3 regions of the Paenibacillus sp. FSL R5-0475 genome follow, and region 1 is predicted to be linked to each of the others. Evidence: riboswitches for the same ligand, from Rfam matches in the RefSeq annotation. Region 1 holds a riboswitch; each other region holds the start of a gene.
The links. A riboswitch is a leader RNA that binds a small molecule or an ion and turns the genes downstream of it on or off. The one in region 1 is predicted to bind cyclic di-AMP.
Positions count from the first base shown of each region.

Region 2: another riboswitch for cyclic di-AMP. It lies ahead of MKX41_RS27330 (hypothetical protein); the one in region 1 lies ahead of MKX41_RS20065 (alpha/beta fold hydrolase).
Region 3: another riboswitch for cyclic di-AMP. It lies ahead of MKX41_RS25160 (C40 family peptidase); the one in region 1 lies ahead of MKX41_RS20065 (alpha/beta fold hydrolase).

Region 1 is NZ_JBBORK010000001.1:4,490,146-4,501,079, forward strand. Features, by position in the region: gene MKX41_RS20045 (exosporium glycoprotein BclB-related protein) at 4-1,674, shown strand; gene MKX41_RS20050 (cysteine desulfurase family protein) at 1,815-2,927, opposite strand; gene mnmH (tRNA 2-selenouridine(34) synthase MnmH) at 2,979-4,016, opposite strand; gene selD (selenide, water dikinase SelD) at 4,074-5,135, opposite strand; gene MKX41_RS20065 (alpha/beta fold hydrolase) at 5,289-6,098, opposite strand; cyclic di-AMP (ydaO/yuaA leader) riboswitch at 6,205-6,389, opposite strand; gene MKX41_RS20070 (hypothetical protein) at 6,611-6,784, opposite strand; gene MKX41_RS20075 (Nif3-like dinuclear metal center hexameric protein) at 6,869-7,663, opposite strand; gene MKX41_RS20080 (endo-1,4-beta-xylanase) at 7,775-8,794, opposite strand; gene MKX41_RS20085 (glycoside hydrolase family 43 protein) at 8,823-10,355, opposite strand; gene MKX41_RS20090 (carbohydrate ABC transporter permease) at 10,403-10,934, opposite strand, start outside.
Region 2 is NZ_JBBORK010000001.1:6,097,483-6,108,416, forward strand. Features, by position in the region: gene MKX41_RS27310 (ABC transporter permease) at 1-648, shown strand, start outside; gene MKX41_RS27315 (hypothetical protein) at 683-874, shown strand; gene MKX41_RS27320 (hypothetical protein) at 973-1,425, opposite strand; gene MKX41_RS27325 (hypothetical protein) at 1,465-1,974, opposite strand; gene MKX41_RS27330 (hypothetical protein) at 1,991-2,482, opposite strand; cyclic di-AMP (ydaO/yuaA leader) riboswitch at 2,616-2,781, opposite strand; cyclic di-AMP (ydaO/yuaA leader) riboswitch at 3,202-3,391, shown strand; gene MKX41_RS27335 (hypothetical protein) at 3,582-3,992, shown strand; gene kdpF (K(+)-transporting ATPase subunit F) at 4,125-4,202, shown strand; gene kdpA (potassium-transporting ATPase subunit KdpA) at 4,215-5,891, shown strand; gene kdpB (potassium-transporting ATPase subunit KdpB) at 5,908-7,941, shown strand; gene kdpC (potassium-transporting ATPase subunit KdpC) at 7,997-8,605, shown strand; gene MKX41_RS27355 (histidine kinase) at 8,805-10,934, shown strand, end outside.
Region 3 is NZ_JBBORK010000001.1:5,602,690-5,613,623, reverse strand. Features, by position in the region: gene MKX41_RS25190 (transglycosylase domain-containing protein) at 1-343, shown strand, start outside; gene MKX41_RS25185 (AbrB/MazE/SpoVT family DNA-binding domain-containing protein) at 546-1,019, shown strand; gene MKX41_RS25180 (YwhD family protein) at 1,119-1,625, opposite strand; gene MKX41_RS25175 (M1 family metallopeptidase) at 1,729-3,735, shown strand; gene MKX41_RS25170 (hypothetical protein) at 3,747-4,577, shown strand; cyclic di-AMP (ydaO/yuaA leader) riboswitch at 4,792-4,930, shown strand; gene MKX41_RS25165 (C40 family peptidase) at 4,984-5,412, shown strand; cyclic di-AMP (ydaO/yuaA leader) riboswitch at 5,772-5,913, shown strand; gene MKX41_RS25160 (C40 family peptidase) at 5,919-6,410, shown strand; gene MKX41_RS25155 (GNAT family N-acetyltransferase) at 6,668-7,153, shown strand; gene MKX41_RS25150 (c-type cytochrome) at 7,281-7,637, shown strand; gene MKX41_RS25145 (4a-hydroxytetrahydrobiopterin dehydratase) at 7,729-8,016, opposite strand; gene MKX41_RS25140 (hypothetical protein) at 8,245-8,538, opposite strand; gene motA (flagellar motor stator protein MotA) at 8,745-9,548, shown strand; gene motB (flagellar motor protein MotB) at 9,532-10,350, shown strand; gene rluF (23S rRNA pseudouridine(2604) synthase RluF) at 10,450-10,934, opposite strand, start outside.

The sequences.
Region 1 (10,934 bases):
AGCATGTCGGATCATTATCATAGACCATTCAAAGGTGACGCTATCCTAAACAAACAAGGAAGAATAAGCAGTCCTGTTAGAAAAAGAGAGTGTGCTGCACTATTAAAAATAGTCACAGAGCTTGCTATAGTGGTACCTCCCGCACTTACGAATCCCACTACACTTCATATTTCCAATCTTCAAAGAGTGTTAAGAGAGCTCATGGAATTCTTGCATGAGGCTAGGATATGCAGCCCTTTTAGAACGGAGCTTCTTTCTGTAGTAGAAATAACTATTGTATCTACTGAGGTCAGTCCCTTCTCCGTCGTGAGCGTGGGTACTAATCTTCAACAGCTGTTAGCCGAGTTATTATCTTTTATCCTCGCCACGAAGATTGACCCTCATTGCAAAGATCAGTTGGTAATTCAAATCAGACATATTCAAGCTTCTATTTCACAAGCGCTTGGCTTACCTATTAAAGGTGCGACGGGGCCACAAGGTCCTCAGGGACCCCAAGGACCTCAAGGGCCTCAAGGATCTCAGGGACCCCAAGGGCCTCAAGGACCTCAGGGTCCACAAGGAGCCACTGGTGCAGGGCTGCAAGGTATTGTAGTCTTTAATCCGGCACAAAGCCCATTATATCCAGCGGGTCAAGTAGTAACCTTTAATGGCAGCACTTATATAGCTACTGTTGCCGGACCCAAAGGAACACCAGGTAGTTCATCAGATTATTTACTAATTGCTGGTGGAGCAACAGGTGCGACTGGTCCGCAAGGACCTCAAGGGGCGCAGGGTCCTCAGGGTCCTCAAGGTCCTCAAGGTCCTCAAGGAGAATATGGTGTTGGCGGGACAGGCGCGACGGGTGCGACTGGGGCGCAAGGTATACAGGGACCTCCAGGTCCTGGACCGACGGGCGCTACAGGTACTGCCGGACTTGCTGGACTGACAGGCGCTACAGGTACAGCTGGAATTGCTGGACCGACAGGTGCTACAGGTACTGCGGGGCTGGCTGGCGCGACGGGTGCGACAGGTACTGCTGGAATTGCTGGGCCGACGGGTGCGACAGGTACTGCCGGGCTTGCTGGAGCTACGGGGGTTACGGGTACTGCCGGACTTGCTGGTCCGACTGGTGCGACGGGGGTTACCGGAGTTACAGGAGTTACTGGGGCAACCGGTGATGGCGCAATCATTCCACTGGCATCTGGTGGACCAATTATTATGACCACGGTTTTAGGTGGTTTGGTGGGAACAACAAGCCTTATAGGCTTCGGAAGTTCAGCCACAGGCATTTCTCTTGTTGGTGGAAATATAGATTTGACAGGTACTGTTCTTGGACCTCTTATCAACTTTGCAATGTCCGTTCCTCGTTCAGGAGTGATAACATCTATTGCTGCATACTTCAGTAATACCATTGCTTTATCGCTTCTTGGTACTACGATAAATGTAACAGCGCAATTGTACCAATCGGCCACACCAAATAACACATTTACTCCTATTCCAGGTGCAATAGTACCACTTCCATCTATCACTGGTACTATTAATTTAGGAACTTTTGTCAGCGGAATTACGAATGGTATCAATTTTGCTGTAACACCGCAGACACGTCTACTTATGGTATTCTCAGCCACTGCTACAGGTCTTACCCTTGTAAATACAGTCACTGGTTATGCAAGTGCAGGCTTTACTATTGTATAATCACTAACACAAACAAAAGCATCTGCCCTCCCCACTAAAGGAGTAACAGATGCTTTTGTTATAATATTCGATTAAAATTTCTTAATCTTTCGATCCGGAGAGACGCTATTGAGCAAACTTAGCTATCCCTGGCAATCCACTCACAACAAATACTCTTTCAGCTTACCGATAACCTCATCGATCTCCGCTTTAGTCGTATACCGTCCCACACTAAAACGAACCGCTCCCTGCCCAATACTTGCTGAGACATTCATTGCCTTTAGAACAGGTGAAATCAATGTTTCTCCAGAATGACAAGCTGAGCCTGTTGAGGCAGCCACATCTTCCAGCGAAGCAATCACTTCGTGACCCACCGCTCCAAGAAAACTAACGTTAAGCGTGTTGGGCAATCGCTTATGCCTATGACCATTCAGGTGAATTCTGTCGCCAAATGCCTTCTGCAATCTATCGTAGAAATAATCCGCTACTTCTTTCACACGCTCTCTGGATGCAGAGTCCGAAGCAAGCTCACAGGCTTTTCCTAATCCAATAATATAAGGGGTGTTTTCCGTTCCGGCACGTCTCCCCTGCTCATGCCCTGCTCCGTGAATTAATGGCTCGATGTGAATGCCCTCTCGGATGTACAATGCTCCAATCCCTTTTGGCGCATATAATTTATGGCCTGCCAGCGTTAGAAAATCCACCCCTAACTCAGCCACATCAAGCTCTACTTTTCCAGCGGACTGCGAAGCATCGGTATGTACAAGGACACCCCGTTCATGGCAGACCTCAGCTATTTCTTTGATCGGCTGAATCGTGCCCGTTTCGTTATTAGAGTGCATAATGGAGACTAGTATAGTTTGGTCTGTAAGCTGATTTTTCACATCATCTACCTGCACCGTTCCATACGCGTCAACAGGTACATAAGTAATCGTGTAGCCCAACTGCTCCAGATACTGACACGGTTTAATTACCGCAGGATGCTCCACAGCAGACACAATAATGTGATTGCCTTTATGTCGATACGTTTGGGCGACGCCCTTGATGACGGTATTATTCGACTCGCTGCCCCCGCTTGTAAAAAGCACCTCACCCGGCGTACAATTCAGGAAATTAGCCACCTGTGTTCTTGCTCGCTCGATTCCGACTTTAGCTTTTTGTCCCAAAGAATGACTGCTTGAAGGATTGCCAAAATGACCATAAAGATAAGGAATCATAACCTCTGCTACTTCCTTATCTACAGGTGTTGTAGCGTTATAGTCTAAATAGATCATTTGTTAAGCCGAGCCTCCTCTAAACCCCTCATACTTTACGATACATAAAGCTTATACCTTCTGATTACTTAAAAAAGAGATTACCGCAGCCTCAGCTTCATCCAAATTGTTCACCTTAAAGGTAACTCTCTCAATGCCTTCATACTGAGTAGACGTATAATCGTATTTAGGATCATAGTAGTATTCTAACAGCAGCGCAACAGCCTCTCCGAACATATCAGCTTGCAAGCAACGCTCGATTTCCGCCGCAATGGGGATATGAATTCGCGATTTGATACTTCGAAATGCTGAAATGCACTGTTCTTTATATTCTTCTGGTCGATAATCCTCAAGGATTTGCTGCACTCTGGCTTGTAGTGGCATCTCAATCCAAATTTGTGTTCCAATCTCCTTCTGCTCGGCCATGAATGGGGGCATTACGACCTTCCCAATCTTTTTGCTCTCCGCTTCAAACAGTACATAAGGAGCATCCCCAAGCTTAATTAATTCCTCCATAAGAAGACTATCGAACGTTTTTTGATTGTTTGCATGAAGTCCGATCTCGCCAAAGATAGAACCGCGGTGACCTGCCATTCCTTCCAAATCCAAAACAGGATAGCTCTGTGCCTTCAGGCGGTGCAGCAGGTTTGTTTTACCTGTACCCGTATTTCCATGAATGACATAAGGCTTCGCCTTGAATTCATAGGACTCCAGTTCATCGAGTACCCATTTACGGTAAGCTTTATAGCCGCCAATCAATCGGTAAGCGTGAATATCCATTAAAGAAAGTACGGTCGCAGTTGTACGGCTGCGCATACCTCCCCTCCAGCAGAATACAGCCTTGTCCCCTTGAATCGCAGCAAATTCTTTGACAAAGGAAGGTAGCTTCGCAGCAGCAATCTCCAAACCGCGTTCTTTCGCAGCCTGCACACTTGTCTGTTTATACAACGTACCTACTTCAGCCCGTTCCTCATCATCAAAAAAGGGAATATTCAAGCTATCCGGCAGCGTTGCATCTTTATATTCAGAAGGAGATCGAACGTCGATAACGGTGATCTGCTTCTTATTCTTTAACACTCTTAGTTCTTCCAATGTAATATCCTGAAACAATGCGCTCTCTCCTCTGGTGGCTAACTTCTTAGGTCGCCTCTAAGCTGAACTCCAGCGTTATTGCGCAGCTATAACTGCAATCTGACCCGGATGCTCTTCCGTTACCTCTCCGATCAATGCTGCTTCTACACCTGCATCTACTAACTCTTTTAGCAAATCCTCACTTTGTTCAGGAGCAACAGAGATCAGCAATCCACCGGAAGTCACAGCATCACACAGAATATAGCGGCTTAATTGGTCCATCTCTTCCGGATAAAGAATACTGCCCTCCAAATGAGCAAAGTTATTCTTAGTGCCGCCTGGAACAAAGCCCTGCTCCGCGAGCTCTCTTACTCTTGGCAGCATCGGTACATCGCCTTGACGAATAATCAGTCCGTGATTGCTCCCTTTTGCCATTTCCGAGGCATGTCCAAGCAACCCGAATCCGGTAACATCTGTACAAGCATGTACATCATAGGGCTCCATGATTTCTGCCGCTTTTTTATTCAGTGTAGACATGACTGTCGTAAGGCGTGTAGTTTCTTCTGGGGATAGCTGATCCTTTTTAATAGAAGTCGTTAAGATGCCCACACCGATAGGTTTAGTCAAAATCAGCTTGTCTCCTGCCTGCGCACCTGCATTCGTTCTTACTTTGTCCGGATGCACAAGGCCCGTAACGGCCAATCCAAATTTAGGCTCTTTATCGTCGATGGAATGTCCGCCCACAAGCGTTGCTCCTGCTTCCTGCACTTTTTCTGCTGCACCGCGCAAAATGTCACCGAGAATGCTTTTGTCCAAAACAGAAATAGGGAAGGCCACAATATTAAGCACTGTAAGCGGCTTGCCGCCCATAGCATAAATATCACTTAACGCATTAGCTGCTGCAATTTGCCCAAAGGAATAAGGGTCGTCCACGATCGGCGTGAAAAAATCAACAGTTTGCACTAACGCTAGATCATCACTTAATCGATATACCCCAGCGTCATCACTGGTATCCAGACCTACAAGTAGATCCGGATTAGGAACGGTTGGTGGTAGACTGCGAATAACCTGCATGAGATCGGCGGGACCGATTTTGCAGCCGCAGCCCCCTTTTGAAGATAATGAGGTCAATTTTATGGTTTCGGCTTGAGACATCATGACTCAGCTCCTTTAGATAGTTAATATCGAATATCTTTAATCTTACATCAGTAGACAGCATTGTACAAAATACAGACATACAGAAGAACGCCCCGTAGCCAGTACATACTCCCCGGCTATGGGACGCCCCTCATTTCTCACTTACCACTAAGATCAACTAATCTGCTGAGTTTCCTGCTGTTTCTCCAAAAACCGCTGAAGTATAGCATTAAATTTCTCCGGCTGACACAGATTACTAGGATCTAATGCGTTAGGGATGATCACTAACTGAGCATGTGGCAGCTGAGACACCATATCCTTCATACAATTAACTCCAAATTCACTAAAGTCACCTACAATACATAAGGCGGGACGCTTAAAAGACTTTAAGCATCTAGTGTAATCCACATGGCTCGTAGCCAGCCTTTGCCGATACAATTCCCGTGGACGTTTATCGAGAAGTCCTCTTCTAATCTCGTTATAAGCCAGATTCCAGCGTTCCCGGTACATCATACGAATCGAAGGCAGTACAAGCTCACTTGGAGCGTAATACATTAACCAGCTACAATAAGCAGCCATAAGCTGGATTTTACCGATTATCGTTGACGCCTGACTTCTACAAAAGCTATCCGCGACAACAATCGCTTTTACTCGCTCTGGATATTGTTTCGCAATATGCTGAACGACGAGCCCCCCATAGGCACTCCCAACAAAAACAGCCTCACGAATACCCAAATCATTTAATAGCATTATTATATCTAGACATTGGGTTTCAATAATCTCGTTTGGGGCCTGCAGTAATTCACCTGATTTGCCATTCCCCCGTAAATCACACAGAATCACTTTATATTTATCAGAAAAATACTCTAATTGTGGCTTGAACATACTATGTGTTAATCCATGTCCATGGATAAACACAACCGGAGTCCCTGTTCCATTGATTTCGTAATAGAGCGAAGTTCCATTCAGTTTAGCAATAGGCAAAGTTAACACCTCTTTCATAGATAGGTTCTACAACTATATCTGCTTTTTAACGCAGCAAAAAACCACAGAGGGATTCTCTGTGGCTATTCATCATCAAATACGCCATTCATCCTCTCTCCATACGCTTACGAGGTTAGCTGTCGGATTCGGGCAGTGAGAGTTGCCCTACCTGCATGGATGCATTTATGCACCTGGAACAGGATTCACCCCATAACTAGTACCGATTGTTACACTGGTTCCCAGTTGTTGGTTCCCCCGCTTTCCTTAACGGAAATTAAGCGGACTTCTTATGTAATTGTCAGTTATGTGATGAATCATACTCCGTGTAAGGTTTCTTGTAAAGTTGAGCCGTGGGCAAAATAATGTTGAAAGCCATGCTTTTCATTTCATATTGAGCATACACTTCGTTTTCTCTTTCTTTTACTCTTGTTTACTCAATATATCTAAAAAAAGCCGAGCGGCCATCAGAAATCAATCCCTGAACCACTCGGCTTCGTTATACAATCATATGGCTACAACAGATCGGCGTTTTTCAATGCATGCTCCCAGCTCGGAAAAAAGAACAGCGCACTTCTCATAAGATCAGGATCGCTTTGCTTCACTTGTTTTTTGCTGATCGAGCTTCCATCGGTTTGAAGCTTTTTGATACGACTTAACACTTCATCAGCCTCCAAAGGAATTTCCATTGAAGCACTCCTTTCTCAGTGACCTGGTTTCCAATCATTTTCTCCATAATATGCAAATTTATTCTTCATTTCGGTTTATACGAATTAAACCAGCTGATAGACCGGTTGTTCAGCAATAAAATAAGTGGGAATAATTGGGTATTTATGTGCCAGAACTTCAGCTAAATATTTCATTCCTGGAGCTTCACTTTCCGCATGACCTAACATAATCAGCGCTTTTGATCTGCCTTGGTGGACAGCATCCCTCACATATTCTGGAGTTTCCCATTCGGGGCCCTCGCCAGCAATAATTAAATCAAGATTGTGCTGATTAAAAAGAGGAATAGCCATCGTCCCACCTCCTCTGTAACCTACTAATATCCCCACATGTCTGCATATCTGGGATAGGTCTCCGGCAGCACGTACATAGGAGATGCCTAGCTTTCTTTTTATATACAGAGCCGCTTCACTTACCGTCATAGCTGGAATCGATAGGATTGTAGCAGTGGATTGCTGCTCAACCACATAGGCTGACCATTCAAGCTCTCGTAGCAAGCCCACCATGATCCCATCCGGTTGATGCCGATGCCAATAATCATGATAACGAAAAATAGCCAGTTCAGAACGCTCAATCAAACTCCGTTTCGCGCGAGACACAGGGTCATCCTTTAACCACTTGCTCGTCTCATGATGACTGTAAAACACACCTTCATGTGTGATCAACAAATTGGCGTTCATAGCAATCGTTCGTTCTACAACATATTGCGTAGCGCAAAATGCCGTAACCATCCCTGTAATCACCATTTTTGGATTCCCCGGCTTAAGAGTATCCACAGTCCCATCTATCTGTTCCATAGCTCCTATTAAATCTTCCAGAATCGTTCTAATTGTCACGCTCACTTTAATCCGCCCTTTGAGATCTATTCTACTAATCTATCAACGTATAAATAACCCGCCCTTAATCGATATAAGGACGGGTTCACAGTTCATTATTTGAGCAGCTTGCCCACTCTATGATTTCGTGGCAGAGGTGATAATTCGATGGAAAGCTGGCTTCGGCTTATGCCCTTCATCGAATAGGAACGGCCAGTTCTTCCGCCCACGAACAGGGAAATCATCCAGCCAGGTATAGTCATCCGCTGCTCCCCAGAACGTAACCGAACTAATCACGTCCCGGTATTCTCTCAGCAGTGCGAACATCGCTTCATATCGATCTGCTTGAAGCTCGAGCAGCTCAGCAGGTACTGTCTTTAAGTCCATTCGTCTATCATCGAAACGGAACATGGATACATCCAGCTCTGTCAGTTGGAGCTGAAGTCCTAACGATGCATATTTTTCGATCGCTGCACGAATATCATCCAGACTAGGATCGTATAAATTCCAGTGTGCCTGCAATCCGACGCCATGGATCGGCACGCCTTGTTCCAATAGCGACTTCACCAGTTTATAGATTTTGTCACGCTTTAATGGATGGGATTCGTTATAGTCATTGTAGAATAATAATGCCTTAGGGTCAGCTTCATTGGCGAATTCAAACGCTTTGGCGATAAAATCCGGGCCAACAATGTCGAGCCACTTCGAATGGCGAAGAAGCTCTTCTCCTTCATCGGCTATAACTTCATTGACAACATCCCAAGCATAAATATCATCCTTATAACGTCCTACAACGGTCTGAATATGTGATTTGACTCGTGCAAGCAGAATCTCTTTGCTTACAGGTCCTCCGCCCTTATCCTCAAACAGCCAGTCCGTTGTCTGGTTGTGCCAAATCAAGGTATGTCCGCGCATCGCCATATGATGTTCCCTGGCGAAGGCAACCAGATGGTCTGCTGCCCTAAAGTTATAAGTGTCCTCAAGTGGATGCAGACTTTCAAATTTCATCTCGTTCTCAGCGGTAATACTGTTGAAATGATAAGCAAGCAAATGCTCCTGTGATTGGATAGTTAATGGGTTGACGGCTGCGCCAATCTTGAAATCCTCTGCGAACACTGTCTTTAGTGCAGGCTCTGTAAAATCACTAGCTTGTCTCAACAAGTTCCCTCCTAACAAACGCTATTCATTATGACCGATAATCGAACCAATCAAAGTGGGCAGGTACCTCAGCTACTTTACCATGACCTGTCGCATATAAGCCAACAAGAACACCTGTAAATCCATTTCCTTTTACGGCCTGTGGGGATAATGGGTATGCTGCCGCTGTAGATAGCTTATTCCATTCCTGCCCATCCAAGGAGAACAATAAGGTATATTCGGTAAGCTCCGCCTGTATTTTCAGATAAATTCGCTCAGCTGTAATTGGTACTTCTGCTTCTACACGGGTTATTCCATCAATAGTTAATTGTGCTGCAATGACTCTGTGGCCATCTTTTTGCACCAAGCCAACCTCATAATGTGCATGCTCATCCAATCTAGCACAAAGTCCAGCCTCTTCACCGTCCACGGTAGGGTTAAAATCCAGTAATGTACTCCATTCTGCTGAAGTATGCTGCTGTCTTCTTCCTATAAAGGCCACCTGTCCTATATCACTGAGACCCTTAGATTGACCCCAAAGAGATAACCATCCCGGGCGTTCATTTAGAGACCAGCTTGCCTCAGCGGGATTACGAAGAAAGGTCATTGCGAACGGTAATACATCGTCTTCAAAGTCATACCTTCCGCTTAGCGCAGGCTTTGGTGATTGACCCGGTACACGCGGAACCTTCATATCCACTCCTACGATATCTTCGTTATTATCAATCATCGGCCATCCGTCTTCATTCCACGTTACAGGGGCAAGAAAGGTCTCTCTTCCTAGCACTGTATAATTGGAATCTACTAGACGTACTCCAAGGAATACGGCCCACCAATCCCCGTTACGATCTTCGATCAGATCAGCATGTCCTAGATACTGAATGGGACTATCAGTCCCGCGATGGGTCAATATCGGTTGTTCTAATCTTTCAAAAGGACCGTAAGGGGAGGAAGAACGACCGATAATTTCTCGGTGTTCCTTTGCCGTGCCGCCTGAAGCAGACATGATATAATACATTCCGTTAATTTTGTACAAATGTGGTCCTTCCGTCCAAGGTCCACCATCCCCAGTCCAGATGACAACAGGTTCTGTTAATTCTGCTCCTGTAGCAATGTCTATCTCATATTGAATAGCGTGGGAATCATAATCTGCTCCCTGCTGAGTGGTTACATATACCTTTCCATCCTCATCAAACATTAGGGAAGGGTCAATTCCTCCATAAGGAATACTAATCGGGTCTGACCACGGACCCGCTGGGTCCGTGGCCGTAACATAGAAATTCCCCTTCCCGTGTATTTCGGTCGTTATCATGTAAAACGTTCCTTCATGATACCGGATGGTTGGAGCAAATATACCTCCAGAGCTTTTGCTCTTACGTGTATCTAGCTGACTTACACGATCTAATACATGACCAATTTGTGTCCAGTGAATCAAGTCCTGGCTGTGAAAGATAGGCACCCCAGGAAAATATTCGAAGGAGCTACACACCAAGTAGAAATCATCCCCTGCTCGAGTGATACTAGGATCTGGATAAAAACCTGGAAGTATTGGGTTCGTGTATGTGATCGGAGATTGGGTCATAATTTAACAAACAACCTTCCTATTCCTTAATAGTGATTGCAAACTGCTTATTCCTTCACGCTTCCCACATTCATTCCAACTACAAAGTACTTTTGCATAAATGGATAAACTAGCAAAATTGGAACCGAAGCAACGATAGTAACGGCTGCACGAATGGACTTTGGAGTAACCATTGACCCCGCTGACTCTGCAGTTACCCCTGCCCCGTTAGCTACACTTGCGCTACTGTTCGCATTCATACTAGATTGTATTAGTTTCATTAATTCATACTGCAATGTACTCAAGTGCTGGCGGGAAGAGGTGTAGATAAAAGCATCAAACCATGAGTTCCATGCACCTACCGCGACAAAAAGGGCAATGGTAGCAAGAACAGGTTTACATAAAGGGAAGACTACTTTCATAAAAATCTTGAATTCCCCGGCACCGTCGATTCTCGCGGATTCCATAAGACTTTCATGTAAGCTACCAATATAAGTACGGATGACGATCATATTAAATGCACTTATCATAGTTGGTATTACATATACCCAAAACGAGTTTAGCAAATGAAGATCCTTAATTAGGAAATAGTTTGGAATC
Region 2 (10,934 bases), 1.6 Mb from region 1:
AATATGATCGCAGCTGAGATTACTTCAGAGAAGAGCTCACGGATCATGGAGATTCTGATTACAAGTGCCTCACCTTTAGCGCAAATGTTCGGTAAAGTTATCGGTGTCTTCTTAGTAGGATTATTACAAATTGGCGTCATTATCGCAGCGGTAGTTGTCAATCTTAAGCTTCCGCATAATGCAACGATTTTGAAAGATTTAGACCTGGATTTAGGCCAGCTTAATATTAACTTGTTGCTTTATGGAATTGTTCTTTATGTACTAGGTTATTTCCTCTATGCCTTGATGTATGCAGCTGTAGGTTCAATTGTCAGCCGTACAGAGGATCTTGGTCAAGCGGTTATGCCGATTATGATGTTAGGCTTCGTAGCATTCTATGTTCCACTGTTCAGTATCTCCAATGCGGACACTCTGCTGGTTAAGGTAGCGAGTTATGTGCCGTTCACCTCTCCATTGACCATGCTGCTCCGGATTGGTGTTGGTGAAGTAGCGATCTGGCAAGTTATTGTATCATTAGCCATCCTGCTTGTTACCACGTTCATCTTTGGATGGTTGGCTGCCAAGATCTATCGCACAGGCGTATTGATGTACGGCAAACGTCCAAGTATTAAAGAGATCAGAAAAGCGATGAAGGCTTACAAGATCTAAGTGGCTTCATATAAACTTTTAAGGAGTGGTAATCATGACTAAAAGTGAACAATACAATATGATGCTTTTAATGAGTTCGGTATCTCTGGCTACGGTTAGTAGAATGCTCTCGACCAATGGGTCCACTTTAATGGATTTCACTCAGGGTGTATTGACTGGGATTGCCATGGTGGGGATGATTGCGGGATTGTGGATGTACGGAAAGGCTCGTAAGAGTAAAGCGTAATAGTAGGGAAATAGGGAAAGGAAGCCGCGGCAGATGCCGTGGCTTTTTTATTTTTTGTGTATGTATCGTAAAAGTTATTTGGAAGATAGTTGAGGGAGTTAGACAACGGATAGATTACCACTAGGCAGCAAATCCTCTTGAGCAGTCAGTTGCTCCCGCACACGCCTAAGCTGTGCTTTTAGGACAGGAACACTCTTTTGCAGAATGATGCTTATTTGAGGTAAAGATAGCTTTAGGCCATACCACATCGTTTTTATAAGCTGTTCCTCCCAAGGCAATGTCTTGGCAGACAGAAGAGACCGGCGTGCGTAATAATCGGCGCATTGTCGGATACAAGAGCGGTAAGCTTCGATAGAGAATAGCTGGCTGTCGAAGCTTTTTTGACGGAATATTTTATGAAGCTCTTTAAAAGTACGGATAGTAACCTTCTCGGCTTCTACTGATTGTTGTAACAACATGGAACTGAGCGTATAGATATCATTCGTACACTTTTGAACACACTCTGCAAATATAGTTCTACGGGGTGATTCGGAAGGTAAGGGGTCAGGCATGATAAACACGATCCTTTCAGAATGGGTTATGGGATGAACTTATAATAAAGAAAAGTAAGAAATGGATTTGTTGATAAGCTCGGCGGTATCAGGTTCTGGATAACTATGTTTTTGAAGCGCTACACTGGATGGTTTATAATATAGCCGCCCTCCTTTGGAATCTCTCCCACCAGCGACAGCTCTGTACAGACGACCTTGCTCAATGTGCCCTGCCAAGGATTTACCCTGCAACTTGGCTTTTAAATCCTGTAAAGCACCTTGCACTAGCTCAAACTGAGTCTGATCCCACTCTGAACCATGGGTACGTACTTTATCTATCGCTTCCTCTAGCCGGCAATGGTATATCATTCTGAGAAAAGAACTCCATTTAATAAGGTCGAAAGTTTTGGTATTGGCAGAGATAAGACATGCCCCCCAGCTGCTACCTCCTTTACAGGTAAGTTTCAGGATGCCATAACGGCTGTCTTGATCAGCCTCCATTCCATAGTGAATAGGCTCTGGTGAATCAAAGACGAATACTTCTATGCGAGATAGTCTTCGCTGGTCCATGACAGATTTCTCCTCCTTAGGTTTCCAAAAGCTTAAGATTTACATGGTGAATGACGTTAGCCTTCTCTATACAGGCGAGCATTTCAGCTTCATTCTCACAGACTGCGGCATGCTCCAGCCATAGTCGGAATTTCTGTTTGCGTATAACGGATAAATGTAAGGGAAAGGTGTTGCGGGATCTCATTACGTACCAACCGACTGCAACGTCTTTCCACGGTTCCTTAAAAGCGGTGAGCCACGGAAAACGTTGGTGTGCTGACCAATCCTGCAGCTGTTGCTTTTCTCGGATATTTTTATATATTTCGTATATAACTGTTCGGTCCATACAGTATTCACAGGTAGATGGGCTGCTGAAATGACGAAGTGATTCAATCTGCTTCTGACCAAAAGCATAGCCGATAATAGTTCTGTGATGATCCTCTTCGAACCACAACGCTCCAAAGCAAACATAATTTAGACTTATCGGCTCAAGTAGCCCTTGCTGAGTTCCCCAATAATAGTGTTTCATTCCTTTCACCCCGTCCAGCATGCTATCACCCTATAGATTCAGGTAACGCAAAAACCGCAGCAAGAGGAGGACCTCTGCTGCGGTTTTGGAATACAGGTATACACACACCTGTGCCAAAGCGTGGCGGATCAAGGGTCTCTCTCTTTACGCTTACGAGGTTAGCTGTCGGATTCGGACGGTGAGAGTCGCCCTACCTATGTGAGACTTGAACAGTCTCCTTCGGATTCACCCCAAGTAGGCCATGTGGCCTGATGGTTCCCCCGTTCCCTGCAAATGCAGGAACTCAGCGTTGAATGTATTTTGTGAAATAGATTCAACCCGAATCATACTCTTTTCAAGGTGTTTCTGTAAAAACAGAAAGTGTTCTTTTGAGCGCAATTTAAACCAAATCCTGCCTACTACGACGAAAAAGGGAACCAAATAGGTATTTATTGCGAGTTATCGGGCTGCTTCCTCGCTTAATCTCGCTTTCTTGTTCCCTTTCTTATAAAGGCGATTTTTGGTGATTTCACTAATTGTGGTGAATAAAATCACATGGTATGACCGTTTTTCGCTAATGGATTGAAACTCGAGTAAACAAGAGATATAGAGAGATTGGATATCAAGTAAGCGCTATCCAATGCGAAAATAGTTTTTAATTTGCATTATTTTGGCATCAATCAGGTTTTACAATACTTCCTGCATAAGGGTATGATTACTCCTGTTTCAACAACAATCGAATATTTGATCCGCTTAATTTCCGATAAGGAAAGCGGGGGAACCAACAATCGGCAGACGATGTGAGAGTCGGAAGCCGGTTATGGGGTGAATCCTGTAGAAGATGCCAGTGAGCTCGCATCTATACAGGTAGGGCGACTCTCACCGCCCGAATCCGACAGCTAACCTCGTAAGCGTATGGAGAGAGGATGAGTGCAATGTGACCGCTAGCGAGCCACAGAGGAGAATCCTTTGTGGCTTTTTGCTGTGCTTTTTTAAGCAAAGCATTTATGGAAAACCTCACGAAGAGGTCGTTATATTCATCATTAGCGGTAGCTTTTCTTTCAAGACCAGGGTGATCAAGCTCTGATCTTACAAGCAAAGCATTTGAGGAGAATAAGAGATGACAGATCAGAATGAATATGTACTGGTATGTGCGCCAACGAAGGCAGGCGAACATTTTATTAAGCTTCTAAAATTCAGAGGCATTAAGATGGCCGGATTGACCAACAACTTGCCTGAGAAGGCCCTACTCGAAGAGATGGGGATTGAACAAGTTATTCTAGTTGATACCCGCCATCAGAATACTTGGTTTCGCCCGCCGTTTCCGGTAGGCCGGGTATATCTGTTCGAGAGCAGCTTTACGTTATGCTGCCGTTACATTCAGATGTGCCGTACCTGGACGACACAGCCGATTTTTGTAATTACAAGCTCAATAAATCCTAGATTGGTCTATAAAAGACTTGGCGCGAGTTATGTAATCTATTCCCACAGCGGTGATGCTGATTTTCTGGTAGATAGATCACCTCATTAAGGATAAAAGAAGGAGTGCGGAAGATATGATGGATCTGTATATGGTGGCTTCGTTAGCTGTAATTTACGGGTTGTTTTATGGATTTATGCGCTGGTGTGCAGGTGTAGTTGAGGATACGGGGAGGGATAAGCTGTGATTCTAGTAATCGCTGTTACCCTACTGCTGTTTATATATCTGGTTTATGCATTGATTCATCCGGAGAAATTTTAAGGAGGGGCATTCATGGGCATTTTGCAAATTGTTACTGTAATCGTAATTCTCATCTTGCTGGTTAAGCCGATGGGCACGTATTTATATTATGTGTTTTCTAATGAACCGAACCGTACGGATCGATGGTTTGGAGGTATGGAAAAAGGAATTTTTAAGCTGATCGGCCTGAAAAAACGTGACGGTATGTCCTGGAAGAAGTATGCGCTCAGCTTTGTTTTAACGAATATCGTACTGGTTACTTTCAGCTATATCTTTCTTCGATTGCAGCGGGGTTTACCGCTAAATCCGAATGGAATTGCGGATATGGAACAGACGCTTTCGTTCAATACGGTGATTAGTTTTATGACTAATACAAACCTGCAGCATTACAGCGGGGAGACGGGACTTTCGTATTTTTCACAAATGGCTGTCATCACGATGATGATGTTCACGTCTGCAGCGAGCGGATTTTCTGTTGCGGTTGCCTTTGTCAGAGGGATCACAGGACGGAAATCAGTCGGGAACTTCTTCGAGGATTTCGTTAAAGCACATATTCGTGTATTCATTCCTCTAGCTCTGCTGGTTTCATTGGTACTGGTAGGACTACATGTGCCGCAAACACTCAAACCATCGCTTGAAGTCACTACACTAGAGGGGCAAACGCAACAAATTGCTATCGGTCCAGTAGCTTCTCTGGAATCGATCAAGCATTTGGGCACCAATGGTGGCGGCTTCTTCGGAGCCAATTCATCGCATCCTTTTGAGAACCCTAATCCACTTACGAACGTGCTAGAGATTCTCTCTATGTGGATGCTGCCAGCTTCGCTCCCTTATATGTACGGATTGTTTGCCAAGAACAAGCGTCAGGGCTGGGTAATTTTTACCGCAATGATGACCTTGTTTGTTCTGCTATTAAGCCTAAACTTCTATGCTGAATCGAAAGGCAATCCGGCGATCAATGCACTAGGAATAGAATCTTCACAAGGTAGTATGGAAGGTAAAGAGGTGCGCTTCGGCATACCGCAGTCTTCCTTGTTTACTTCAGTAACAACCGCAGCTACGACAGGTAGTGTTAACAATATGCATGATACGCTGACGCCGCTGGGAGGCATTACGCCTCTTGCACTGATGATGCTCAACAATGTCTTCGGTGGTAAAGGTGTCGGACTGATCAATATGCTGATGTATGCGATTCTGGGTGTCTTCCTGTGCGGTCTCATGGTCGGCAGGACACCGGAGTTCCTCGGACGGAAAATAGAGGCCAAGGAGATGAAGCTGATTGCCATAGCGATCCTTGTGCATCCGTTCATTATCCTTGTGCCAACCGCAGCTGCGTTCCTGACCGATTTGGGGCAAGGGGCGATTACGAACACTGGATTCCATGGACTCAGCCAAGTGTTATATGAATATGTCTCTTCTGCCGCGAACAATGGTTCAGGATTTGAAGGGCTTGCAGACAATACAACTTTTTGGAATGTCACAACCGGGATTGTCATGCTGCTAGGTCGTTATGTCTCTATCATTGCAATGCTGGCGGTAGCAGGTTCTCTGCTTAAGAAGAAGCCGGTTCCTGAGACGATTGGCACGTTCCGCACAGACAATGGACTGTTTACGGGAATTCTGATTGGTACAGTAGTGATTATCGGTGCGTTGACGTTCCTGCCGGTCATTGTACTCGGCCCCATTGCAGAATATCTAACCTTACGGTAGGAAGAGGGAGAATAAGATGAGTACTGTAAAAAGAAAAAAGCTGCTGACGGGACCCATACTCCTTAGCGCTGTAAAGGATAGTTTTATAAAGCTTAACCCAGTAACGCTAATCAAAAATCCCGTCATGTTCGTGGTAGAGGTCGGTACGATCATTGTCCTCCTCATGGTGCTGGCTCCTGGATATTTTAATGCAGAGCAATCGATAGGCTTCAATATCACAGTGTTGTTCATTCTGCTGTTTACAGTGCTGTTTGCGAACTTCGCTGAAGCACTGGCAGAAGGCCGGGGGAAAGCCCAAGCCGATTCGCTCAAGAAAACAAAACAAGATATCACAGCTAACAAACTGGTTGGAGGAGCGGTGAAGACAGTCTCTTCCTCCGAGCTGCGTAAAGGAGATATCGTCATTGTCAGTCAGGGAGAACTCATCCCTGGTGACGGTGAGGTGATTGAAGGGCTGGCTTCCGTAGATGAATCAGCGATTACAGGTGAATCTGCACCTGTAATCAAGGAGGCTGGTGGGGACTTTGGCTCCGTTACAGGCGGTACACGGGTCGTCAGTGATGAGATTAAAGTCAGAATTACAAGTGATCCTGGTGAGTCGTTTCTAGATCGAATGATCTCTCTTGTTGAAGGGGCGAAACGTCAGAAGACACCGAATGAAATTGCGCTAAATACGCTTTTGATCAGTCTGACGCTGATTTTCTTGATTGTAGTAGTGACCTTGCGGCCGATTGCAACTTATCTAGGTGTTGATCTTGATATTCCGGTTATGATCGCCTTGTTGGTCTGTCTGATCCCGACAACTATCGGGGGACTGCTATCCGCAATCGGAATAGCGGGTATGGACCGGGTGACCCAGTTTAATGTACTCGCGATGTCTGGTAAGGCCGTTGAGGCTGCTGGCGATATTAATACGATGATCCTAGATAAGACCGGTACGATTACCTTTGGGAACCGGATGGCGAGTGAATTTGTACCAGTCGGAAATGAATCCGAAGCGGAGCTTACGGCATGGGCGGCCATCAGTTCCCTAAAGGATGAGACGCCTGAGGGACGTTCTGTAATTGAGCTGGCCAAAAAGCTGGAACGCAGCTATGACAGCAAGCTTGCTGAAGGTGGCGAATTCGTAGAGTTTAAGGCCGAAACTCGGATGAGTGGTATTGACCTGCAAGATGGACGCTGCGTACGCAAAGGTGCGGTAGACTCCGTGAAGAAATGGGTACAGTCGAAAGGCGGTGTCATTCCCGCGAACCTCGACAGTAATTCTGATGCCATCGCCCGGATGGGGGGGACCCCGTTAGCGGTTGCGGTAGACAATCGAATCTATGGACTTATTTACTTGAAGGATACCGTTAAGCCAGGCATGAAAGAGCGGTTTGATGAGCTGCGGAAAATGGGGATCAAGACCATCATGTGTACGGGTGACAATCCGCTGACCGCAGCTACGATTGCCCGTGAAGCGGGGGTAGATGATTTCATCGCTGAAAGTACACCTGAGGATAAAATAGCAGTCATTCGCCGCGAACAGAACGAGGGCAAGCTGGTTGCGATGACCGGGGATGGTACAAATGATGCCCCTGCCCTTGCACAAGCTGATGTGGGCTTAGCCATGAATAGCGGCACTACAGCTGCTAAGGAAGCAGCAAATATGGTCGATTTGGACTCCGACCCTTCGAAGATTATAGAGGTCGTAGCGATTGGTAAACAGCTGCTGATGACGCGGGGTGCGTTAACAACCTTTAGTATCGCGAATGATATCGCGAAGTATTTCGCTATTATTCCGGCGATGTTCATGCTCGCCATTCCTGAAATGGAAGCCCTGAATGTAATGGGACTAGGCTCGCCAAGCTCGGCTATAATATCCGCCTTAATATTTAATGCGATTATTATTCCGCTGCTCATCCCACTGGCTATGAAGGGTGTGTCGTATAAAGCTATGAGCTCTACGAAGCTGCTTGGACGTAATATATTTATCTATGGGCTAGGCGGAGTGGTTGTTCCATTTGCTGGCATCAAGCTCATTGATATGATCGTAAGTGTATGGATTTAACGACGTGTTGACTAATCATTGAAAGGGTGAGAGCATCGTGAATAACGGAAACGCCATGGAGGACACTGAAGAGCAGTTATCATCATCGAAAGGTGCTTATTTCTTTATTATTGTGCGACTAAGTTTAGTATTTATTGTTCTCTGCGGAGTGATCTATCCTCTGACAACTACAGCGCTTGCCCAGGTTCTAATGCCGTCGCAAGCGAACGGCAGCTTGCTTAAGAATGATGCTGGAGTAGTTGTAGGCTCGGAACTCATTGGGCAGAACTTTACGAACCCAGCACTATTTCATGGTCGTGTGTCTAGTATTGAGTATAAAGCAGAAGCCTCAGGGTCCAATAACTACGCTCCATCCAATCCGGATATGCTGCAGCGGACAAAGGATTTCATTACGCAGTGGAAGCTCGATAATCCGGATGTGCCCGTGAACAAATTGCCAGTTGATTTGGTCACCAACTCGGGTTCGGGGCTTGATCCGCATATCACACCAGCTTCAGCTATGGTGCAGATTCCTCGGATTAGCAATTTAACCGGTATTCCTGCGAAACAGCTGGAAGAGCTCGTAAATAAGCATACCGAGGGTCGTGACTTAGGGTTGTTTGGTGAAGAACGGGTCAATGTGTTGAAGCTGAACATGGATCTAGTGAAACTAGCGAACAAATAAATATAGTAAATGTCCCTGCCAGATCTCTAGAATCGGGCAGGGATATCTTGCTTTCTAAAATATAAGAAAGTATAAGTTTCACATTATACTTTCTTATATTTCTACGAGAAACGGCTGTCATCTTTGAAGGACGACAATGTCGTTTCTTCTTGGAACAGAAGGGTACATGCATGATCGGGGTTATTAAGGAGTGGTCTTGATGGGAACATACCGGAGGAAGACGCCGGAGGAGCTGCTGCTCTCTATCTATGAGCTGCATCGGGGACGTCTGAAGATCTATATCGGTCCGGTCAGTGGGTCGGGCAAAACGTATCAGATGCTGCGTGAGGGCCAGGCGCTAAAAGCACAGGGAATTGATGTTGTGATCTGTGCGGTTTCGACGAATCAGAGTCCAGAAACTAAGGATCAGCTGGGCGATTTGGAACGGATACCAAGTATTCATTGGTTTCAGAAAGATATAGAGAAGAAGGATCTTGATGTAGAAGCTATTGTGGCACGTAATCCAGAAGTTGTGCTAACCGATGGCTTGGCCCACCAGAATCGCGAGGGTGCGGAGAGATCTGGAAGACTGGACGATATCAAATACTTATTGAGCAATGGGATTAGTGTCATCACAACTGTAAATGTATACGAACTAGAAGGTGCTGCGGATCTGGCACGGAAATGGACCGGGATTGAGGTAGAGCATTCTCTTCCCGCTGAGGTGCTTACCCTTGCCGATGATATCGTTCTAATTGATGTGACTCCAGAAAAGATACTTCAGCGCTTGTCCGATGGACATTTAGGTAAACGCCAGCAGAGATCGCTTTTTAATAAGGGTAATTTAAGCAAGCTGCGGGAGCTGGCACTTCGGATGGTCGCTGAGGATGTTAATGACTCGCTGGAGAAACACCGGGAAGAACAAGGGCTGCAGGGAGCTTCGGGGATCGCAGAAAAAGTGTTGGTATCTGCGCAGTATTATTGGAATGGCTCGATCCACATCCGACGTGGACAGCAGATTGCCAAGCGGTTAAATGGGGATCTTTCAGTAGTGTCATTCTGGAAGCAGGGTCTCACCCTTTCTAAGGAAGCAGCTACATTTAAGCGTTCCCTCTGGAAGCTGACCGAGAAGATTGGTGCCTCTATGGAGGAGATCACCTTTCGCTCGAAGCGGGAGATCCCACATCTGTTGGTAAAATACGCGATCGAACATAATATTACCCGGATCGTTATGGGACATTCCAAGCAGACCGCTTGGCAGGAATTATGGAAAGGCTCAATCGCTAATTCGTTACTGAAGCAAATCCGAGGTGTGGATGTGTTCTTCGTAGCGGATCGCGCAGATCGCGAAGGAGAACGTGTACTTCCAACCCGGCAGAGTCGTAATGAACGGAAAGCGGATGCCTATCACAGGTTAAGCAGTCAGGAAGTAAAGGATAAAATCGATGCGATTCGCGGAGGAACCTTTAAGGTATATATTGGGGCTGCTCCCGGTGTGGGCAAGACTTACAAGATGCTGCGTGAAGGGAACGATCTCTTAAAGAGAGGGATCGATGTCGTGATAGGGCTCCTGGAGACACATGGCCGCAAAGAAACCCTTGAACAAATAGGCGATTTGGAGACCCTTCCGCGTCTACGTATGGAGTACCGCGGGACTATCCTTGAGGAGATGGATACGGCAGCAATTATTAAGCGTAATCCAGAAGTCGTGCTAGTGGACGAACTCGCTCATACCAATATGCCAGGCAGCAAACATAAGAAGCGGTATATGGATGTTATGGAGCTGCTGGATGCGGGAATATCTGTGATTTCTACCGTGAATGTGCAGCATTTAGAAAGTCTGAATGACGCCGTAGAGCAAATTACAGGAGTTAGAGTAAGGGAGACTTTTCCGGACAGCATTCTACAGCGGGCAAATGAGGTAGAGCTTATCGATGTATCACCCAAGACGCTTCAAGAGCGAATGAAGGACGGAAAAATATATGCCATGGCCAAGGTGGATCAGGCGCTGGGGGCTTTTTTCAAAATCGGGAATTTGATCGCCCTACGGGAGCTGGCGTTGCGGGAAATTGCTGATGATGTTGATGAAAGGCTAGAATCTTGGGAACGTGTTGGTTCGTTACGGGGACCTTGGCGGCGTCAGGAAGTAATATATGTGTGTATCACCTTGGGGGATCATGCGGAGCGTTTAATTCGGCGTGGTTTTCGGATTGCATATCGTCTAAAAGCTTGCTGGTATGTTACGTATGTGCAGGAATTTAAACAAAATGGACCCGTATATGATAAACGTATAAATGATTTAAAGGAATTGACGGAACGACTGGGTGGAACGTTCAAGATGATTCCTAAC
Region 3 (10,934 bases), 1.1 Mb from region 1:
GGTTGGATATGACAAGGGGCGCGACATCACAACTACCGATGGCCGACGGGCAGCTCCAATTTTCGCGGAGTTTACTGAAAAAGCGTTGGAAAATATCCCGCCTAAGATTTTTCCCATTCCAGATGGCGTAGTCAGTGTATACATCAATCCGCAATCCGGTAAGCTAGCTACAGCAGCCTGTCCCGAAAAAGAACTGGAGACTTTCATTAGTGGAACTGAGCCCACCGAATACTGTGATCAACATGGCAAAGCTCCCGCTGTCGATGATGTACAAAGCAAAGTAGATCCTGCTGAAGAAAGTCGTTCCCTGTGGAACAATATTAAACGCTGGTGGTTGAATTAACCTCTTCATTAATTGAAGAGGTTTTTCTTTTTTATTACTTATTTATTGTAGAATCCATAGGATGGCCAAACTCGATTTTCACTTCTCCCACAAAGGATGTAACCGCTTCATTAATTATATTCACCCCATTCTCTTAACTCACAATTACTGCTATAATAGTTAGTAGCAACCAAAATATAAAGATGTAAATGAGGGACATGGGATGAAGGATACAGGCATGATCCGGAGTTTAGACAGTCTTGGGAGAATTGTGGTTCCCGCAGAAATCCGTATGACTCGTAATATCGACATTGGTGATCCTATCGAATTTTTTATATTAAACGATAACACCATCATACTCAGGAAGTACACCTCGACAGAATGTACGTTTTGCAGAAGCCACGACCATGTCACCTACTATAAAGAGCAATTTATTTGCAGTAGCTGTCTAAAAGAAATTGCCGACCCTGAACGCATGTCTCAAGTGCCTGAGGCGCGCCAAGATTTTGCAGGCGAAGTGTCAGAGCACAGCAGCACGATCCGGAAGACGAAGACAGAGGATATGTGCCAACGCCTGGAGCGGGCCATAGAAGAACATCCATATGCCAATCAGAAAGAGCTTGCTGAAATTCTTGGGATCAGTCAAGCTAGAGTAAGTCAACTAAAACGCAAACTTAGTACGGCAGGCAAATCGTAAACTAATTCATTGTGTTCAATTCAAAAAGGCTTCGACTCTCCTATTTCAGGATGTCGAAGCCTTTTTCTGTATCAGGTAACCTTGACCGGGTAATCGTTCCTACTCGGTCAGTGCAGCCTTAAGCTCATCGGAGGACGCAGTCCACCATGCCTCATTATGAGAGATCAAGAGGGATTTGAGGGCAGCTTTTTCAACTGTGCCAAGCCCTCCCACATCGATTTTGCGTTTTAGAGCAGCATCCAACTTATTGACATGCTCGGCGAGAATTTTCCAACCGCGACGTGCTTCCGTATCGATCCACATTTCGCAGGCCGTTATTCCACCATAGAATTGACTATCCTGTGTACGGTCCACTGCTACCCATACTACCCAAACCTGTCTACCATTAGGTACATCTTCACGGTTCATGGAGAATTTAATCCCCTTTTCAACCTTACTCTTGGCATGCATGGCACCAATATCAATGACTGCTTCACCGCCATCAATAATGACAGGCGATACGTTATTGAGCTCTATAGAGCCCGCTCCAAAGCCTTTATGTTTACTTTTGGCATTCACAATATTTAAGGCAATCTGTTTCTTGCCTTCCGGTTGTATGTTGTCCACGAGTGCACACCCTTCCTCTTACGAATAATTTAATTTTAGCTAATAATGCGGCGATTGCAAACATATACATCCCGTAGATGCTTGTCACGGGAGGAATCACACTATGAAGTCACTGTCATTAAGGTACATCATCATCTTTGCGACCCTGGCCACCCTCGTGCTATTAGGAGGCATATGGGTCTATTCGGGGGATAACTCCACATCTTCTGTTACTAGCTTTGTTTCAAAAGAGGCCAAGTCCTCAAGCGGCACAGCTCCTGCAGCTGCACCACAGCAGACACTGCCTGATAGCGCCCCCGTTCCAGCAGAAGAGGCATTAAGTCAACGAGTTGTCGAGTATCACATCGATGTTCAGCTTGTTCCTGATACAGAAACCTTAATCGCTTCTGAGACGGTAACCTGGACACACCCCGGTGTAAAACCGGTAAGTGATCTATATTTCCATATGTATCCAAATGCTTTTGCTTCACCAGATACTACCTTTATGAAGGAGTCCGGAGGAACGCTCAGAGGTGACACCATGCCAGAGAATGGCTTCGGAAGTATGACTTTAACCGATTTGCGCACAACAGAAGGAACATCACTAATGCAAAGAGTGCAATTTGTACAACCCGATGATGGTAACGTCAACGATAAGACACTCCTAAAGGTACATCTCCCACAGCCGGTTAATGGTGGAGAAAGTGTCACGCTTAAACTCCAGTACGAGGTTCAGCTCCCCAAAATATTTGCCCGTATGGGCGCATCCGGCAATTTCGTGATGGCTGGGCAATGGTTCCCTAAACTTAGTGTATACGAGCCTATGGGCACACGTGGGGTTAAGGAGGAAGGCTGGGATTTGCATCAGTACCACGGCACCTCTGAGTTTTACAGCGATTTTGGCATCTTTAATGTAACGATTGCGGTTCCTTCCGACTACACGGTAGCTGCGACCGGATTTCCTGTGAAGAATGCCAAGCTAAAGCAAGATCAGAAAATATATCAGTTCTACGCTGACGATGTCCATGACTTTGCGTGGGCGGCATCCCCTGATTTTACAGTAGCCGAAGAAGCCTTCTCTACGCCAGAAGTGCCTGGTGTACGGATTAAGGTCTATCTCGATCCATTACACAAAGACTTAAAGGAACGATACCTTCAGGCCGCTAAGGCAGCTCTGACCTACTTCAGCAAATGGTATGGTCCTTATCCCTACTCGACTCTGTCTATTATCGTTCCGCCTAAGGAGGGGAATGGGGCTGGAGGAATGGAGTATCCAACACTCATTACAGCGTTTGGAGCCACAGACTCATCTCCTGACACCTCACTTGAAAGAACCGTCGTTCATGAAATTGGCCATCAATACTTTTACGGCATGGTAGCCAGCAATGAATTCGAAGAGGCTTGGCTAGATGAAAGCTTCACTTCTTATGCTGAAGACAGACTCATGGAGCAAGAATATGGCATCAAAACGAATCTCCCTCTTCAGTCCAGCTTGGTGACCAAATCAGAGCCGCTAAATTTAGAAACATGGAAATATGCCGGGGCAGAATCCTATAGCCGGAATGTGTATATTCGCGGAAAGCTAGTACTTAAGGATATTGAACGCCAAGTAGGCACTAAGGCAATGAACAGCATCATGTCCACTTACGCACGTAAATTCCGTTTCCAGCACCCCACTACGTCTGACTTTCAAAAAGTCATTGAGAAGGTAACCAAAAAATCATGGCAGCCTTATTTCGAAGATTATATTTATGGTGGTGGTGCTCCTGATTTCTCAGTAGATACGATTACGATTAAAAAGAATGGCAACAGCGATGCTCAGAGCTATGAATCCATAGTAAAGATTACAAACAAAGGGAGCCATTACGTTGACGTTCCCATTAAATTCACATTCGCCGATGGCTCTGCTACAGAGCGGTTCTGGAGCGGTGAAGGAGCAGAGACTACCTTCCAATTGTTAAGCGATAAGCTTCTGCTCTCTGCTGAGGTTGATCCTGAGCATACCATTCTGTTAGAAAACAAACATCTTAATAACTTCAGACTGGCGGAAATAGAGCCCAAAACGCTCTCCCGCTGGACATTAAGTGTAACTAAACTAGTTGAAACCGTGCTCGGAACTCTTGTCTGGTGAGGTGAATGATTGTGAGAACATCGATAACCCGCGGCTGGCAAAGCATGAAGGAGCAATTTTATATTCTGATTCTGCTCTTCATCTACCGACTGCTCTGGGGCTACTTTATGTACGGCTTCATCCGATCTGCTATCGTTCCAATTCTACTACGTTATCCAGATAAAGACGCTGGGGGCAGCGGAATGGGCAGACTACTCTATTATGTCGAAGGGCAGTTCAGCTTGAACACAGATCCTGCGATACGTACTTGGTTATGGATGTTCCTAGGGCTTGTTGTCTTACGACTGCTACTCTCCCCCTTCATAAGGGCAGGATTACTGCATGAACTCCATCAGGAGCGAAAAGGAGAGCGTGGCCTGTTCTTTTTTCCAGGTATGAAGCTTTATGGATTTCCAGTGTTTATCTTCAGTCTAATCGAATGGGCGCTGGCTCTACTTCCGTTATACTGGCTTGCTCCAAAAATGTACGGGCTATTCTTGTCCTCCTTTCTGAACTACTCTTTGTTACTTCATCTAGTTCCATACGTATTGGCATGGCTTATATACATCTTTATCGTGCGCCTGTTCCTTCTATATATGCAGTTTGGGTATACCAGCGGCACGGGGATGTTCTCCTCCTTATTCATTTGCTTGAAGTCGCTGATTCCGGCAATAGGAATTTCAATCATACTTGGTGCAGCAGGCCTGATCCTTTTGCTAGTGTGCGGAATAACGGGTATCTTCTGTCCTGGCCTACCAGCACTTCTTATTCGTCAACTTTCATCACTGCCCTCAACACTCTTCAAAATGTGGGGAATTTCAGCTCAATATCATCTATGGCACAGTAAAGCATTTCCACAATAATTTGAAGCATTACAGAACATAATATAAGAGTCCCGGTTCCTAAATCAGGAGCTGGGACTCTTTCGCGTTATAGACAAATTATGAGGATTTGCAAAATCGTAAAGACTTTGTTACAATAAGTCCTGTTCCATTGGTAACAAGTTTGTAATCATTTGAAACGATTTCTACATAACTTCATGTATTTGTCGTAGTCATGTCGATAAGTCACTATCTGGTGCATAAAACGCCGAATTCCTTGCACCGGGAAGTGGGGGAACCATATTTTGGGTGAATTGATCTCGCTTTGCAGTGATCATAGGGGAACCTTCTACCGAATCCTTAAGCTAACCTCACAGGCATTGGAAGGGGTACAATTTTTTTGAAGAATTTAAGAAAAGCATGCGTCGCTGCGGCGCTAGGACTTGTGATGGCGTTCTCTATTGGTGGAGGAAGTGCCTTTGCAGATTCTAAGATGGACAGTGTTATTTCAAAGACAATTGGAGTTGCCTATAAAACCGGAGGCACTAACACTGCCGGGTTTGACTGTTCTGGATTTACTACGTATGTATTCAAGAAGGTGGGTCTTTCTTTGCCCCGTACTTCAAAAGCTCAATATAATGTTGGAACTCCTGTAGCCAAAAGCAAATTGCGTTCAGGTGACCTAGTTTTCTTTAACACATTGGGCAACGGCGTATCCCATGTCGGCATTTATGTTGGAAACGGAAAATTCGCACAATCATCATCTTCATATGGCGTGACCATCACTTCACTTAGCCAGTCCTACTGGGCCAATCGCTACGTTGGTGCTAAAAGAGTAATGAGTACTTCCTCATATCAAGCTATAGCCTACGATTAATACTTCCCCACAACTATAACCTCACAATTACATTATATAGACCTGGGTTTGATTATTGACTTAATCGAATCCAGGTTTTCTTTTGCCTTATTATATTCTTTACACCTCTAGAACGGACTTTAAACACTTTTATTTGATAAAAATTTCAATAAATATAAAAATTAGTTTAATATTATCGCTTACATATGCATTTTGTCTTTAAAAAAACGAATTTTTCTGCATGATTATGTTAAAAACGATTGCCAAGCGGCACTCTGTTTGTTACAATAACTGCAGTAAGATTTTAGTAACATTTTTGTAATCATTAAGTTGTTATTTACAAAGGTTTTGTCATGTATTGATTACAAGCTATTCCTAATCAACAGTATCAGCCGAGTTTCCTAACTATTAGGAAAACGGGGGAACCAACTTTGGGTGAATTGACCTCCATTTTTAGAGGGGTCATAGGGGACCTTCAACCGAACCCTTAAGCTAACCTCGTAGGCATCCGGAAGGGGTATAAACTTTTGAAGAAGAAGCTAGCAGCAGCAGTACTTAGCTTTTCCATTATTTTCACCATCGGAGCAGGAAGCGCTTTCGCGGATTCCAAAATGGATAAAGTGATCGACAAGACCATCGGAACTAAGTACGTATCCGGCGGCATCTCCACAAATGGATTTGATTGCTCCGGATTTACAATGTATGTATTTGATAAAATTGGTATAAACCTACCACACCAATCAGGTTCCCAGTATCAAATGGGTACTGCTATCTCCCAAGATGATTTAAGATCTGGAGATCTTGTATTCTTCAATACAAGTGGTAAGGGTGTCTCCCATGTCGGTATTTATGTCGGTGAAGGCAAGTTTGCACACGCATCTTCCTCACGCGGTGTAACGATTAGCTCCCTGAGTGATAGCTACTACGTGAAACGCTACATCGGTGCTAAACGAATTATGAGCACAGATGCTTATCATTCTGTTGCTTCTGAGACAGAAGATAATGATGATGTTCAATAAGTAAATCGTACATAGGCTCTTTTCCAAGATGTTGATTCTTGGGGAAGAGCTTGTTTTTTGTCTTATTTAGTATTTACCCCTCTCAGAATTTGTAAAACAATAATCTTCATAAATTTCTGAGTCGACCATGCCTCTTTTTGTATATAATTAGTTACAAGCATAAACGCCTTCGATGTCCTTATAAGGACCATAAGTATTTTAAGCTAGAAATATAAGACATTTTAAGTCCCCCCCCGTGAAAGGAGGTCCTTGACCTTATGATAAATCCCTCTGTTACTTTTCATGTAGCGCCTATGGAGACCAGTCACGCGGAAGAGATTTGCAACTGGGATTACACTGCCCCTTATAATATTTACGGCTGGATGCCGTGGGAGCAAATGCAGGCTCTTGGAATCGAGTTCGGTGACCCGCAGCTACGGAATGAGCAATATGTCTCCATATTAAATGGGCAAGGGATTTTGTGTGGATTCGCGCAGTTGTTTCCAATGGAAGGTATTGTTCGCTTGGGGATTGGCATGCGCCCTGATCTATGCGGTCAAGGTCTAGGAAAAATATTCATGGATGCAATCGTGCAATCAGCCTTGCTTCGTTATCCTGAGCGTGAGATTGATCTAGAGGTATTGACCTGGAACCAGCGGGCGATCCGAACTTACCAAAAGTGTGGATTTACGATTACCGATACGTATGAGCGCCTAACCCCCACAGGAAACAAACCTTTTTATTGCATGGTCTATGATAAATAATATTAAATTCCATATTTTTCAATGATTTGATGGCATTATCGTTCATTTTTTTGTCACAAACCCTATGATAACGCTTCACCTTGAGCTATAATGTAGGGAGCAGCTTACATAGAAGGGACGAACTGGGATGCAGAAATGGATCATGAGCGGTTTGTTTTTTGCCGCCTGTGCCTTTGCGGTAGTACTTATGTTTACACTTCCAGGTAAAGAAGAGGTAGCTGAACAGAATAAACCGACGATGCCGGAAGTCCAATTGGATGCGGCAAAGGCCGAAGCAACCGTGAAAGCCAGCTGTATCACCTGTCACGGCGATCAGCTTCAAGGTGGAGTTGGACCCAGTCTTCAAAATGAAGGCGGTCAGCATGATGCTGAAGAAATCTACAGTATCGTCACTAAAGGACGCGGTCAAATGCCTTCCTTTAAAGAAAAGCTAGCCCCTGAGGAGATTGCAAACGTCGCCCTCTGGCTCTCAGAGAAAAAGTAACAGTAACTACTACCTAAGCAACTAAAAACGCCCGTGCCAGAAGATAGTTCACTATCTGCGCACGGGCGTTTATTTATGAGTTTGGGTGACACTAACGATTTTTCTCAAAGGCTTCATTAAATTCATGTGCCTCTCGAATATCTAGAGCTGTAATACCGTCTTCCTCATTTGATTTCAGTCGTAAAGTCACTGTCTTATAATTAATCGTAATATGTGGATGGTGATCAAAGGCTTCTGAAATGGTGGCTACTTCATCAACGAAAGCAATACCCTTCATATATTGGCTGAACATATATTTTCGCACCATGGTATTCTCTTCCAGCTTCCAACCTTCCAGCTTGCTGATCTGCTCACGCAGTTCTTCTTCCGTAAATAACAATTCGTTTCCTCCCTTACTAAAAATTGCAGTAAAATCCGCAGGTCCCTTTACTCGTCATATTCGTTAAACAAAACATCCCTTAGCTTCTGAGGTCCAAGGGATGTGCCAGGATAAAGGCAATATTTTCGATTAAATGTATTCAAGAATCCCAGCGATTATAACTCGGCTACACCAATTTTAACACGGGCTACTAACTACGGGCAAATTACGCCCCGCCGCCCCCTCTTCTTAAATCAAAACAACAGAGGCTAAATCCTCTTCTCCGACTAAAATATTAATGCGGTGCGTGTCCTTATCGTAGATGATAACGCCGCTCCCCACCTCAATCATAGGTTCATTACCCAGCGCGAAGAAAAGATCCTCAGCCAGTGCCTCCCATACCTCCATCTTGGATTCCTGCGGCAATTCTTGCCACTCTTCTGGATCCATTTCAAAAAATAAGTACCCATCGGAAATTCTTCCGACAGCCTCAGTCAAATCCGTTAGGATTTCACCGTAATCTCTACCATGCTTTACACCCACATGTATCACTCCGTTTTCTCCACAGATGAATAATTACTTACCTTATCCATTATAGCCGAAAAAATGACTTCACAAAAAACGGAATGATGTCGATAAATAAGAATATACGTTATTCGGTTTCGAACAGAGTGCCTTGCCGCTGTTTCAAGGATGATATACGCGGCTTTGTCGGAACACATCTTATAATCTCATGGACGAGGTGCATAATGGAAATTTCAACAATACTTGGTTTAATTTTTGGTCTAGTTGCAGTTATTTGGGGTATGATCCTCAAGCACGCTCCTCTTCACGCTTTAGCCACACCTGCTGCTTACGTTATTATCTTAGTGGGTACGGCAGCTTCCATCTTTATGGCCTTTCCGTTCTCGGAGGTCAAGAAGATTCCAAGTCTGTTTAAAATGATTTTTGTCAAAAAGAAATTAATCAGTAAATCCGAATTAATTACTATGTTCATGGAGTGGGCTTCTATTACACGGCGTGAAGGTCTGCTGGCTCTTGAGTCGAAAGTCGATGAAATAGAAGATAACTTCCTCAGAAATGGCATGCGGATGATTATTGATGGAAATGATCAGGATTTTGTCCGCGATGTTCTCATGGAGGACATCCACGCCACAGAGGATAGACATAAAGCAGGCGCACTCATTTTCTCACAAGCAGGTATGTATGCTCCTACACTTGGCGTACTCGGGGCCGTTATCGGACTTATAGCCGCTCTGGCTGATATGAGTGATATGAACAAATTGGCTGCAGCAATCGGGGCTGCCTTCATCGCAACACTACTCGGTATCTTTACAGGTTACGTATTATGGCATCCTATTGCCAATAAGCTAAAACGACTTTCCAAACGTGAAATTGAAGTTCGAATGATGATGGTCGAAGGTCTTTTGTCCATACAATCCGGTGTATCCACTATTGCCATCAATCAGAAGCTTGCTGTCTTCCTGACACCTTCGGAACGAGCTAAGTTAAATGATGAGAAGGAGAGTGGATCGGGTGAGCAAAAAGACTAGACGACACGAAGAGCATGAAGAACACGCCGATGAATCGTGGCTACTGCCTTATTCTGATCTTATGACCCTTCTGGTAGCCTTGTTCATCGTAATGTATTCTATGAGTGCAACGGATGCCAAAAAATTCGAAGAGATGAGTCAAGCCTTCAGTTCTGCTCTTAATGGCGGTACAGGTGTTCTTGAAGAGCGGGCGGCAATGCCATCTAAGAGTCAAGAGGATTTAGGAAAAAATGATCAAATGGATAAATCAGTAACCAAGAAAAATGAACAAACAGAAATGGCTAAGCTGCGGCAAAAGGAACAAGAGGATTTAGAGAAGCTTAAGAAGCAGTTTGATCAATATATCAGCAAGAACGGCCTTACCGATCTACTCAGTACTAAGCTCAATCAATCCCAGCTTATGATTACGATAAGTGATAACGCGTTGTTCGCATCCGGACAGGCAGTAGTTAAAGATGATTCTCGGCAATTAGCAAAGTCCATCTCAACCATGCTGCAGCAATTCCCGGATTATGACGTAGTCGTGCAAGGACATACCGATAATATCCCTATCTCTAATAGCGACTATTCTTCCAACTGGGACCTGAGCGCCGATCGCGCCCTTCAGTTCATGAAGATCTTGCTAACAAATACGAACCTGAATCCACGGAAATTTAGTGCGATTGGATACGGGGAATACCACCCCATTTCTGAAAATACAACAGCTGTTGGACGAAGTAAGAACCGCCGGGTTGAAGTATCCATTATTCGTAAATATCAAGAAACCAAAGAGTTCTCAGGTATTGCTCCTTCCGATGAATAATGGTTATCCTATTACAAACATAAAGAGCTGTCCCAAGGTCTTAGACCGATGGAACAGCTCTTTTTTGATACATTGTATTCAAATCTAGGCTTTTCTAAGTTATAGAAGTTCGTAGTTCAGTGTAGCTCCAAGTTCTTGCTTCTCTTCAGCAGACAGCTCACGCCATTCTCCTGTTTGTAATGCCCCTAGACGAATATTCATAATCCGAATGCGTTGAAGCTTTCTAACCTCGTAGCCAAAAGCGCTGCACATACGGCGGATCTGACGATTCTTACCCTCCGTCAAAATAATACGGAATACACGCTCTGTAATACGAGTGACCTCACAAGGTAGCGTCTTCTCACCTAATATCTTTACGCCACTGGACATGCCGGTAATAAATGATGGCGTAATCGGTCTGTCTACAGTAACAACATACTCTTTTTCATGCCGACCTTCGGACCGTAAAATCTTGTTAACGATGTCCCCATCGTTGGTAAGCAAAATCAATCCTTCTGAATCCTTATCGAGTCGCCCAATCGGGAAGATTCGCTCATGATGACCTACAAAATCAACAATATTCCCCTTAATATGCTGCTCTGTAG